Regions from separate parts of the Geodermatophilus sp. SYSU D00079 genome, predicted to be linked through region 1. Evidence: riboswitches for the same ligand, from Rfam matches in the RefSeq annotation. Region 1 holds a riboswitch; the other holds the start of a gene.
What was found. Region 1 has a riboswitch for cyclic di-AMP ahead of ACI79E_RS18935 (aggregation-promoting factor C-terminal-like domain-containing protein). Riboswitches for the same ligand answer to the same signal wherever they lie in the genome.
Positions count from the first base shown of each region.

Region 2: it holds a riboswitch for cyclic di-AMP, as region 1 does, so the genes downstream of both, ACI79E_RS14565 (hypothetical protein) here and ACI79E_RS18935 (aggregation-promoting factor C-terminal-like domain-containing protein) in region 1, are expected to answer to the same signal.

Region 1 is NZ_JBJGZS010000028.1:23,656-27,858, forward strand. It holds gene ACI79E_RS18920 (flavin-containing monooxygenase) at 1-217, opposite strand, end outside; gene ACI79E_RS18925 (TetR/AcrR family transcriptional regulator) at 279-923, opposite strand; gene ACI79E_RS18930 (class I SAM-dependent methyltransferase) at 920-1,558, opposite strand; gene ACI79E_RS18935 (aggregation-promoting factor C-terminal-like domain-containing protein) at 1,707-2,564, opposite strand; cyclic di-AMP (ydaO/yuaA leader) riboswitch at 2,793-2,940, opposite strand; gene ACI79E_RS18940 (LLM class flavin-dependent oxidoreductase) at 3,135-4,203, shown strand, end outside.
Region 2 is NZ_JBJGZS010000017.1:15,749-19,951, reverse strand. It holds gene ACI79E_RS14570 (NAD(P)/FAD-dependent oxidoreductase) at 1-968, shown strand, start outside; gene ACI79E_RS14565 (hypothetical protein) at 1,074-2,000, opposite strand; cyclic di-AMP (ydaO/yuaA leader) riboswitch at 2,279-2,431, opposite strand; gene ACI79E_RS14560 (dihydrodipicolinate synthase family protein) at 2,628-3,512, opposite strand; gene ACI79E_RS14555 (sugar kinase) at 3,515-4,203, opposite strand, start outside.

The sequences.
Region 1 (4,203 bases):
TCCACGGCTTGAACGAGTAGCCGAGGGTGAACATGTCGGAGTCCGACCGCACGCCCGGGTAGCGGAACAGGTCCCAGGTGCCGCCGATGGCCTCGCGCGCCTCGAGGACGGCGTAGCTGCGGTCGGGGCACTCACGCTGGAGGTGGCAGGCGGCGCCGATGCCGGAGAGCCCGGCGCCGACGATCAGCACGTCCACGTGCTCGGTGGGTGCGGTCATGGCGTTCCCCCTGGCTCGGCCGGTGACCTGCACCACGGTACTCGACACGGTGTCGAGTGCGTCAACGGCGCGTCGGATCGTCGGTGCCGTAGATGGTGCGCAGCCAGACGGTGAGCAGCACGTCGATGAGGTCGTCCTCCCCCACGGCCGGCTGCTGGCCGGCGAGGGTGCCCTGGATGACCCGCTCGTTCATCCAGTTCAGCGCGGTGGCGAGGTCGCGGGCCGCCGGGCCGCCGGGCGCCGCACCGCGCGCCCGCTCGGCCTCGATCGCCGCGGCGGTCTCCGCCACGAACCCCTCCATCACCTGCAACCACAGCTCCCGCACCTCGGCGCTGGCGGCCAGCAGCTGGGTCGCGGCCGCGGTCAGTGCCCGGTGCGCACGGAAGGTGTCGCGGACGGCGACCAGCGCCGCCCGCCAGTTCGCCCGCACGTCGTCGGAGGCGCCGGCCAGCGCCGCGGCGCGCAGCTCGTGGGCCTCGGCGACCACCCGGTCCAGCAGCGCGAGGACGACGGCGTCCTTGGAGGCGAAGTAGAAGTAGAAGGTCGGCCGGGAGATCCCGGCGCCGCGGGCGAGGTCGTCGACGGAGATCTCCGCCAGCGGGCGCTCGGCCAGCAGCGCCTCGGCGGTGGCCAGGATCGCCCGCTCCCGGTCGTCGCCGGAGGGCCGGCGGGCACGGCGCCCGCGGTCGGGGGCCACGCTGCTCACGGCAGCCGCCAGACCGTCGTCCGCCGCAGTCCGGGGCCCTCGGTCTCGGGGATCTCGTAGACCGCGGCGGCGGTCAACCGGTCGTGCGGCAGGTAGGGCCGCCCCGGGTCGCCGACGTACACCTCGACGCCGCGGGCGCGGGCGCGGTCGAGGAACGGCAGCACCCGCTCGGTCATCTCCCGGTCGTAGCAGACGTCCCCCGCCAGGACGACGTCGATGCCCTGCAGGTCGCGGCCCAGGACGTCGCCGGTCACGCTCACCCCGTCGATGCCGTTGAGCCCGGCGTTGACGCCGACCGCGGTGCGGCTGAACTCGTCGACGTCGCTGGCCAGCACCCACCGGGCCCCGGCCAGCCGGGCGGCGAGGGCGACCAGGCCGCTGCCGGCGCCGAGGTCGAGCACCGCCCGCCCCGCGACCACCTCGGGCCGGTCCAGCACGAAGCGGGCCAGCGCCTGACCACCCGGCCACGCCGCGGCCCAGAACGGCGGCGCCTCCCCGGCGCCGCCGTTCTGGGCCTCCATGGCCTCCCAGAGGGCGACGACGTCGTCGGCCACGTGCAGCCGGACCTCGGGGACCGACGACGGCCGCCGGACCTGGGTGTGGGCGCGGACGAAGCCGGACGGGACGACCCTCACGCCGACCGCCCGGTGGCCACGACGTCCGGGTCCACGCGCGCCCCCTCCTCGCTCGCCAACGGCACCGCCCGACCGTCCCACACCGGCCCCGGGAACGACTCGAGGGGCCGCCCCTGCCGGGACGGCCCCTCGATCCAGCACCGCTCGATCAGTACCAGTTGTTGGCCTGCGAGTGCGCCCACGCACCGCAGGGGCTGCCGTAGCGGTTCTCGATGTAGATGAGCCCGGCGTCGATCTGGCGGTAGCCGTCGGAGGTCTTGGCGATCCCGGTGCCGGCCCAGGTGGAGTTCAGGAACTGCGGGATGCCGTAGGCGGTGCTGGTGGGGTTCTGCGCGTTGGGGTTCCAGCCGCTCTCCTTGCCCCACAGGTTCTCCAGGCAGCTGAACTGCTGGGCGCTGCCGACCTTGGACATCGCGTACTCCTTGAAGGAGCCACGCGGCGCCGCGGAGCCACCGCTGCTCGGTGCCGGGGCGGCGGCCGGCGCAGCGGCGGCCGCAGCGGCGGCGGCCTGACGCTCGGCGGCCTCGCGCTCGGCGGCCTCGCGGGCGGCCTGCTCGGCGGCGGCGGCCTCGGCCGCGGCGCGCTCGGCGGCCTCGCGCTCGGCGGCCTGGCGGTCCAGCTCGGCCTGGTCGGCCGCGGCCTGGGCCTGGGCGGCGCTGGCCGCGGCGGCCTCGCGCTCGCTGCGGGAGGCGGCGAGCTCCTGCAGCGGGGCCAGGTCGGCGGCGTCCGGGGTGGCCGCGGCCGCGGTGTCGGCGGTGATGCCCAGCTGCTCGGCCACGCTGACCGACTCCGTCGGCGTGGCGGTGGCCTCGGCGTCGGGCGCGCCGGTGGCCAGGACGTTGACCACGATCGCGCCGGCCGCGGCGGCGGCCAGGAAGAACGCCGGACGGCGACCCTGGGCCGGCAGGCGCACCCGGCGGCGGGCGGGAGTGGTGTCGGGGGTGGCGGCGTCGACGGCGGGGGTGGTGGCGTCGAGCGCGGGGGACTGCGTGGTGCGGTCGTTCATCGAGGGGGGTGCTCCGGGGCGCGAGGGCGCACGCGGGCCGGCCGACTCCTACGGAGGGCAGCCCGGGGCGCAGCGGTCTACGGGAGGGGGTCCGGCGGCGGTCAGGGACGCGCGCGGCCGGTCACGGGGGAGGTGAGATCAGCGGACCGAGGAAGAGGCGCGAGGTGCGCGTGGCCCGGGATCCCTGCGGGCCGGGAGGGCCCGTGGGCGAGGCATGCGGATGCTCTCCGTTCCTTCCATGGCCGCCTACCGAGTTAGCTGACGGGTTCGGGCGGGAAGGTGCCCTACCTGCTCGGGAGCAGGATTCACCCCGGTGCTGCGGTGGGTCCCCGGCTCACGTCCGCGGTGCGCGGACACGACTCGGCGGCGTCCGGCCAGGCTCCCCGGATGGGGACGCACGACCGACCGGACGCACCCACCGTAGGGGCCGTTACCGTCCCGTGACAATCCCAGGAGCCACATGGGTCCCGTGACCCTCGTCGCGGGAGAGTGTCCGCGGACCCGGAATACGGGCCGGGCGAAACTGTTGCACGCAGCAGTAGTTGCGCTCTCAACCACTTGGAGCACGAGATGCAGTTCGGGATCTTCTCGGTCAGCGACATCACGACCGACCCCACGACCGGCCGCACGCCCAGCGAGGCGGAGCGGATCCAGGCGGTCGTGGCCATCGCGAAGAAGGCCGAGGAGGTCGGGCTCGACGTCTTCGCCCTGGGCGAGCACCACAACCCGCCGTTCTTCTCGTCCTCCCCCACCACCACGCTGGCCTACATCGCCGCGCAGACCTCGACGCTGCAGCTGTCGACGGCGACCACGCTGATCACCACCAACGACCCGGTGAAGATCGCCGAGGACTACGCGATGCTGCAGCACCTGGCCGGCGGCCGGGTGGACCTGATGATGGGCCGCGGCAACACCGGCCCGGTCTACCCCTGGTTCGGCAAGGACATCCGCGACGGCATCCCGCTGGCCGTGGAGAACTACGCGCTGCTGCGCAAGCTGTGGGACACCGAGGTGGTCAACTGGTCGGGGCAGTACCGCACCCCGCTGCAGGGCTTCACCTCCACCCCCCGGCCGCTGGACGGCGTCGCGCCGTTCGTCTGGCACGGCTCGATCCGCTCGCCGCAGATCGCCGAGCAGGCCGCGTACTACGGCGACGGCTTCTTCCACAACCACATCTTCTGGCCGCCGCAGCACACCCAGCGGATGGTCGAGTTCTACCGCCAGCGCTACGAGCACCACGGCCACGGCTCGGCCGACCAGGCGATCGTCGGTCTCGGCGGGCAGGTGTTCATGCGCCGCAACAGCCAGGACGCCGTCGCCGAGTTCCGGCCCTACTTCGACAACGCCCCCGTCTACGGGCACGGCCCGTCGCTGGAGGACTTCAGCCGCGAGACGCCGCTGACCGTCGGCTCCCCGCAGCAGGTCATCGAGCGCACCCTCGGCTTCCGCGACTACGTCGGCGACTACCAGCGCCAGCTGTTCCTCGTCGACCACGCCGGCCTGCCGCTGAAGACGGTGCTCGAGCAGCTGGACATCCTGGGCGAGGAGGTCGTGCCGGTGCTGCGCCGCGAGTTCGCCGCCCTCAAGCCCGCGCACGTGCCCGACGCCCCGACCCACGCCTCCCTCGTCGCCGCCCGCG
Region 2 (4,203 bases), on a different contig from region 1:
TCCGGCGCAGCGTGCTGGATCCGATGCTGCGGAACCTCGCCGCCACCACGCCAGGGGTCGACCTCCTCCTGGGGGTCAAGGCCACGCAGGTGATCGCACAGGACGGCCGGGTGCAGGGCGTCCGAGCCACCACGCGCGCCGGCGACGACCAGGAGTTCCGCGCCAGGGTCGTCGTCGCCGCCGACGGGCGGTACTCCCTCGTCGCCTCCTCCGCCGCAGTGCCCGCCAAGGAGAAGAAGCACGGGCGCTTCATCTACTTCGCCTCGTTCGAGGACCTTCCCCTCGCCAGCGGCGAGCGCTCCCAGATGTGGCTGACCGATCCCGACGTGGCCTACGCCTTCCCCAACGACAGCGGCGTCACCGTCCTCGCCGTCATGCTCACCCACGACAAGCTCACCGAGTTCCGCCGCGACATCGACACCAGCTTCCGGCAGGTCATCGAGGCCCTCCCCGACGGCCCCGACCTCACCTCCGCGCGACGGGTCTCCGACTACGTCGGGGTGCCCCACTACCCGGACGTGAGCAGGGCACCGGCGGTTCCCGGCATGGCCCTCGTCGGCGACGCCGCCCTGACCACCGACTACCTGTGGGGGGTCGGCTGCGGCTGGGCACTGGAGTCCGCGGCGTGGCTGGCCGACGAGGTCGGTCCGGTCCTGGCACGCCCGAGGGCCGACGACGCCGAGATCGACACAGCCCTCCAGCGGTACGGGCGGCAGCACCACCACCGCCTGGCCGCACACCACTTCTTCATCGCCGACCTCGCCAACGGTCGGAAGCTCAACCCCGTCGAGCGTCTGATGTTCGCCGGCGCCGCGCACGACGACCGACTGGCCTCGAACCTGGCCAGCTACGGAGGCCGGCTGATCACGCCGTGGCAGTTCCTGAGTCCGGCGAAGGTCGGCCGGAGCCTGCGCGTGCAGATGGCGGCCGCCACGAGGGGGCGAGCGGTCGCCGGACAGACCTCGTAGCCGATGTCCCGGCCTGCGGTGTCGCCGGACACGCAACGGCTCCCACCCGTCGACGGGTGGGAGCCGTTGCCTCGTGCAGGTGCGGGGCGCGATGCCCCGCGGGGATCAGCCCCGGTAGTTCACGTGGACGTGGTCCATGTGGTTGGCCGTCGGGCTGCCGCGGTCGGCCATCGGCTTCCAGGAGCCGTTGGGTGAGCTCAGCATCCGCTGCTTCCAGATGACGTACTCCACGCCGAGCTCGTTCCAGTGGGCGATGTGGTACTGGGCGATCGCGTCGCCGAGCGAGGAGCTGGTCATGTAGTCCAGCGCCAGGCCCGAGGGGTGGCCGCCCGGGTCGGCGGCGCTGGCGCGGGTGCCGCCGATGGTGATGCCGGCGGCACCGGGCACGTTGCTGACCACGGCGTTCGCGGCCGCCTGCGCGGCGGGCTTGGTGGCGCCTGCGGTGTTGGTGATGCGCGCGATCGTGGTCGCCGCGACGCTGCCGGACGCGGCGGCGGCCGCGGGGGCGGATCCCCCCGACCGCTGCGGGGCGGCCTCGGCGGCACGCGCGGCCTCGGCGGCCTCGGCGGCCTCCGCGACCCTCGCCGCCTCGGCAGCCCGCGCGGCCTCGGCGGCCCGGGCGGCCTCGGCGGCCCGGGCGGCCTCGGCGGCGCGGGCAGCGGCCTCCGCCTCGGCCCTCTGGCGGTCCAACTCGGCCTGGTCGGCGGCGGCCTGGGCCTGCTGCGCCGCGGTCTGCTCGGCCTCGCGGCTGCTGCGGCTGGCGGTCAGCTGCTCCAGGGACTGGAGGTCCGGCGTCGCCGCTGCCGGGGCGGAGTCGGCGGTCAGCCCGAGCTCGCGAGCGACGCTGACCGACTCCGACGTCCCGGCCTCGGCCTGCGCGGCCGGGTCCGAGCCGACCAGGACGTTGACCATGAGGGCGCCGGCGGTGGCCACGCCGAGGTACAGCGCGGGGCGGCGGACGCTCGCCGGCGGGCGGCGGCGTGCGCGGCCGCGGCGGTCGGCAGCGCGGCCGGTGGTGGTGCGGGGGTCCATGAGGGGATGTGCTCCGGGGTCTACGGGCGCAGCGGCACGCCGGAGGCGGCGGGCTGCGGGGTGAGCGGGCAGCAGGGGGCTGCGGACGTCCGGGCGCTGCGCGGGACACCGGGGAGACGGCGGGAGGCCGGTCGAGCGGGGGTGCTCGGGAGTGGCCCGCGGGCGGTGCGCGGCAGGACGGCCGCGGGCGATCAGGTGCGCGGGCGCACCCGGCTCCGGTGGTACCGGGTCGGGCGGGGTCGTGCAGCAGGGCAGGGGCGCGCCATCCGGCCGCTCTCCGTTCTTCCGATGGCCGCCTACCGAGTTAGCTGACGGGTTCGGGCGGGAAGCAGCCCTACCCGTCCCGGACCAACGGCCCGGGAACGGGATTCACCCCAGTACTGCGATGGGTCCCCGGCTCGCCCCGGAGGGCGACTCGGCGGCGTCCGTTCGGGTTCCCCGGGCGGGGACGTGACGATCGACCGGACCCACCCACGGTAACCGGCGTTATGCAGTTGTGACAATCGAGCGCCGTCGATTCGTCGGGTGACCCGCGTCGCGCGGCACCCGATCGACGGCCCGAGGGTGTATGGGCACAGGCGTCCGGGGACGCGGGTGGGCGGCGGGGGCAGCCGCGTCCCGGCGTCCTCAGCCGACGGGGACCGCCACGGCGCGCTCGACCGCGGCCGCGGCGTCGAACCCCGCCGGGACGGGGACCAGCGGCGGGCGCACGGTGCCCATCGGGTGCCCGTGCCGCTGCTCGGCGATGCGCTTGAGCATCCCGGGCGCGACGAACTCCTTGGTCATCGCCCGCACCTGCTGCAGGTGGGCCGACAGCGCCGCGGCGTCGTCGGTCCGTCCGCCACGGACGTGCCGGTACAGCGCGACGACCTGCTCGGGGACGATGTTGGCCAGCGCGGAGATGGAGCCGGTGGCGGTCAGCAGGCGGGCCGGCAGGTCGTCCTCGGTGCCGACGAGCACCCCCTTGCCCGCCGCGTGCACGGTCTCGGCGTAGCCGGCCTCGCCACCGGAGTCCTTCACCCCCCACACCGGCAGGTCGGCCACCAGCTCGGCCGGGACGGGCACCGCGTACTTGGGGATGTGGTAGACGACCACCGGGTGCCGGGTGGCGGCCAGCACGCGCTCGTAGAACACGCGCAGCCCCTCGGCCGCCGCCGGCCGGAAGTAGTAGGGCGGCAGCACCATCACCGCCCGCACCGGCAGGTCCTGCAGCTGCTCGAGCAGGTCCAGGGTGTCCGGCAGGTTGCCCTCCGCGACGGTGGGGACGACGTGCAGCGCCCCCACCTCGGGCAGCAGGGCCTCCAGCACGGCCCGCTTCTCCCGGACCGACACCGACGGGCCCTCGCCGTTGGTGCCGAACGGGACGACGCCGGTGACCCCCTGCCCGGCCAGCCAGCGGACGTGGCCGAGGTAGGAGTCGACGTCGACGCTGAAGCGCTCGTCGTCGCGGAAGGGCGTCACGTTGGCGACGTAGACACCCTCGAGCACGCCGGCGGGGTCGTCGGAGTGCATCGTCACCTCCCGAGGTCGACGGTCTGGTCGAGGAACGCGGTCAGTTCACGGCGGCTGGGCAGGCCCTCGTAGTCACCCAGGCCCTGGACGCAGAAGGCACCCATGGCGTTGGCGGTGCGCAGCCGCCCGGCCGGCTCGGCCCCCCAGAGGGAGGCGGCGAGGTAGCCGGCGGCGAACGCGTCGCCGGCGCCCACGGGGTCGACCTGGCGGGCGGGGAAGCCCGGCGAGGTCAACCGCTCGCCGTCCACCAGTGCCGTGCAGCCGCGGGCGCCCTGCTTGAGCACGACCTCCCCGGGCCCGGCGTCGGCGAGCCGCTCCAGGCCGGTGTCGTCGTCCCAGCCCCACAGGGCGCGGGCCTCGTCGTCGCCCACGAGCAGGACGTCGACGTGCGGGAACAGGGCCTCGCTGGCGGCGCGGGCCGCGGCCGGCTCCCACAGCCGGCTGCGGTAGTTGACGTCGTAGCTCACCCGCACGCCCGCCGCCCGCGCCGTGCGCGCCGCCCACGGCAGGAACTCCACCGCCTCCGGGGACAGCGCTCCGGTGATCCCGGTGAGGTGCAGGAAGGCCGCCCCCTCGAGGACGGCCGGGTCGAAGGCGCCCGGCGCGAGGGTCGAGGCCGCCGAGCCGCGGCGGTAGTAGTAGACCCGCAGCGCCCCGGCCACCTCCTCGCGCAGGTACAGGCCGGTGGGCC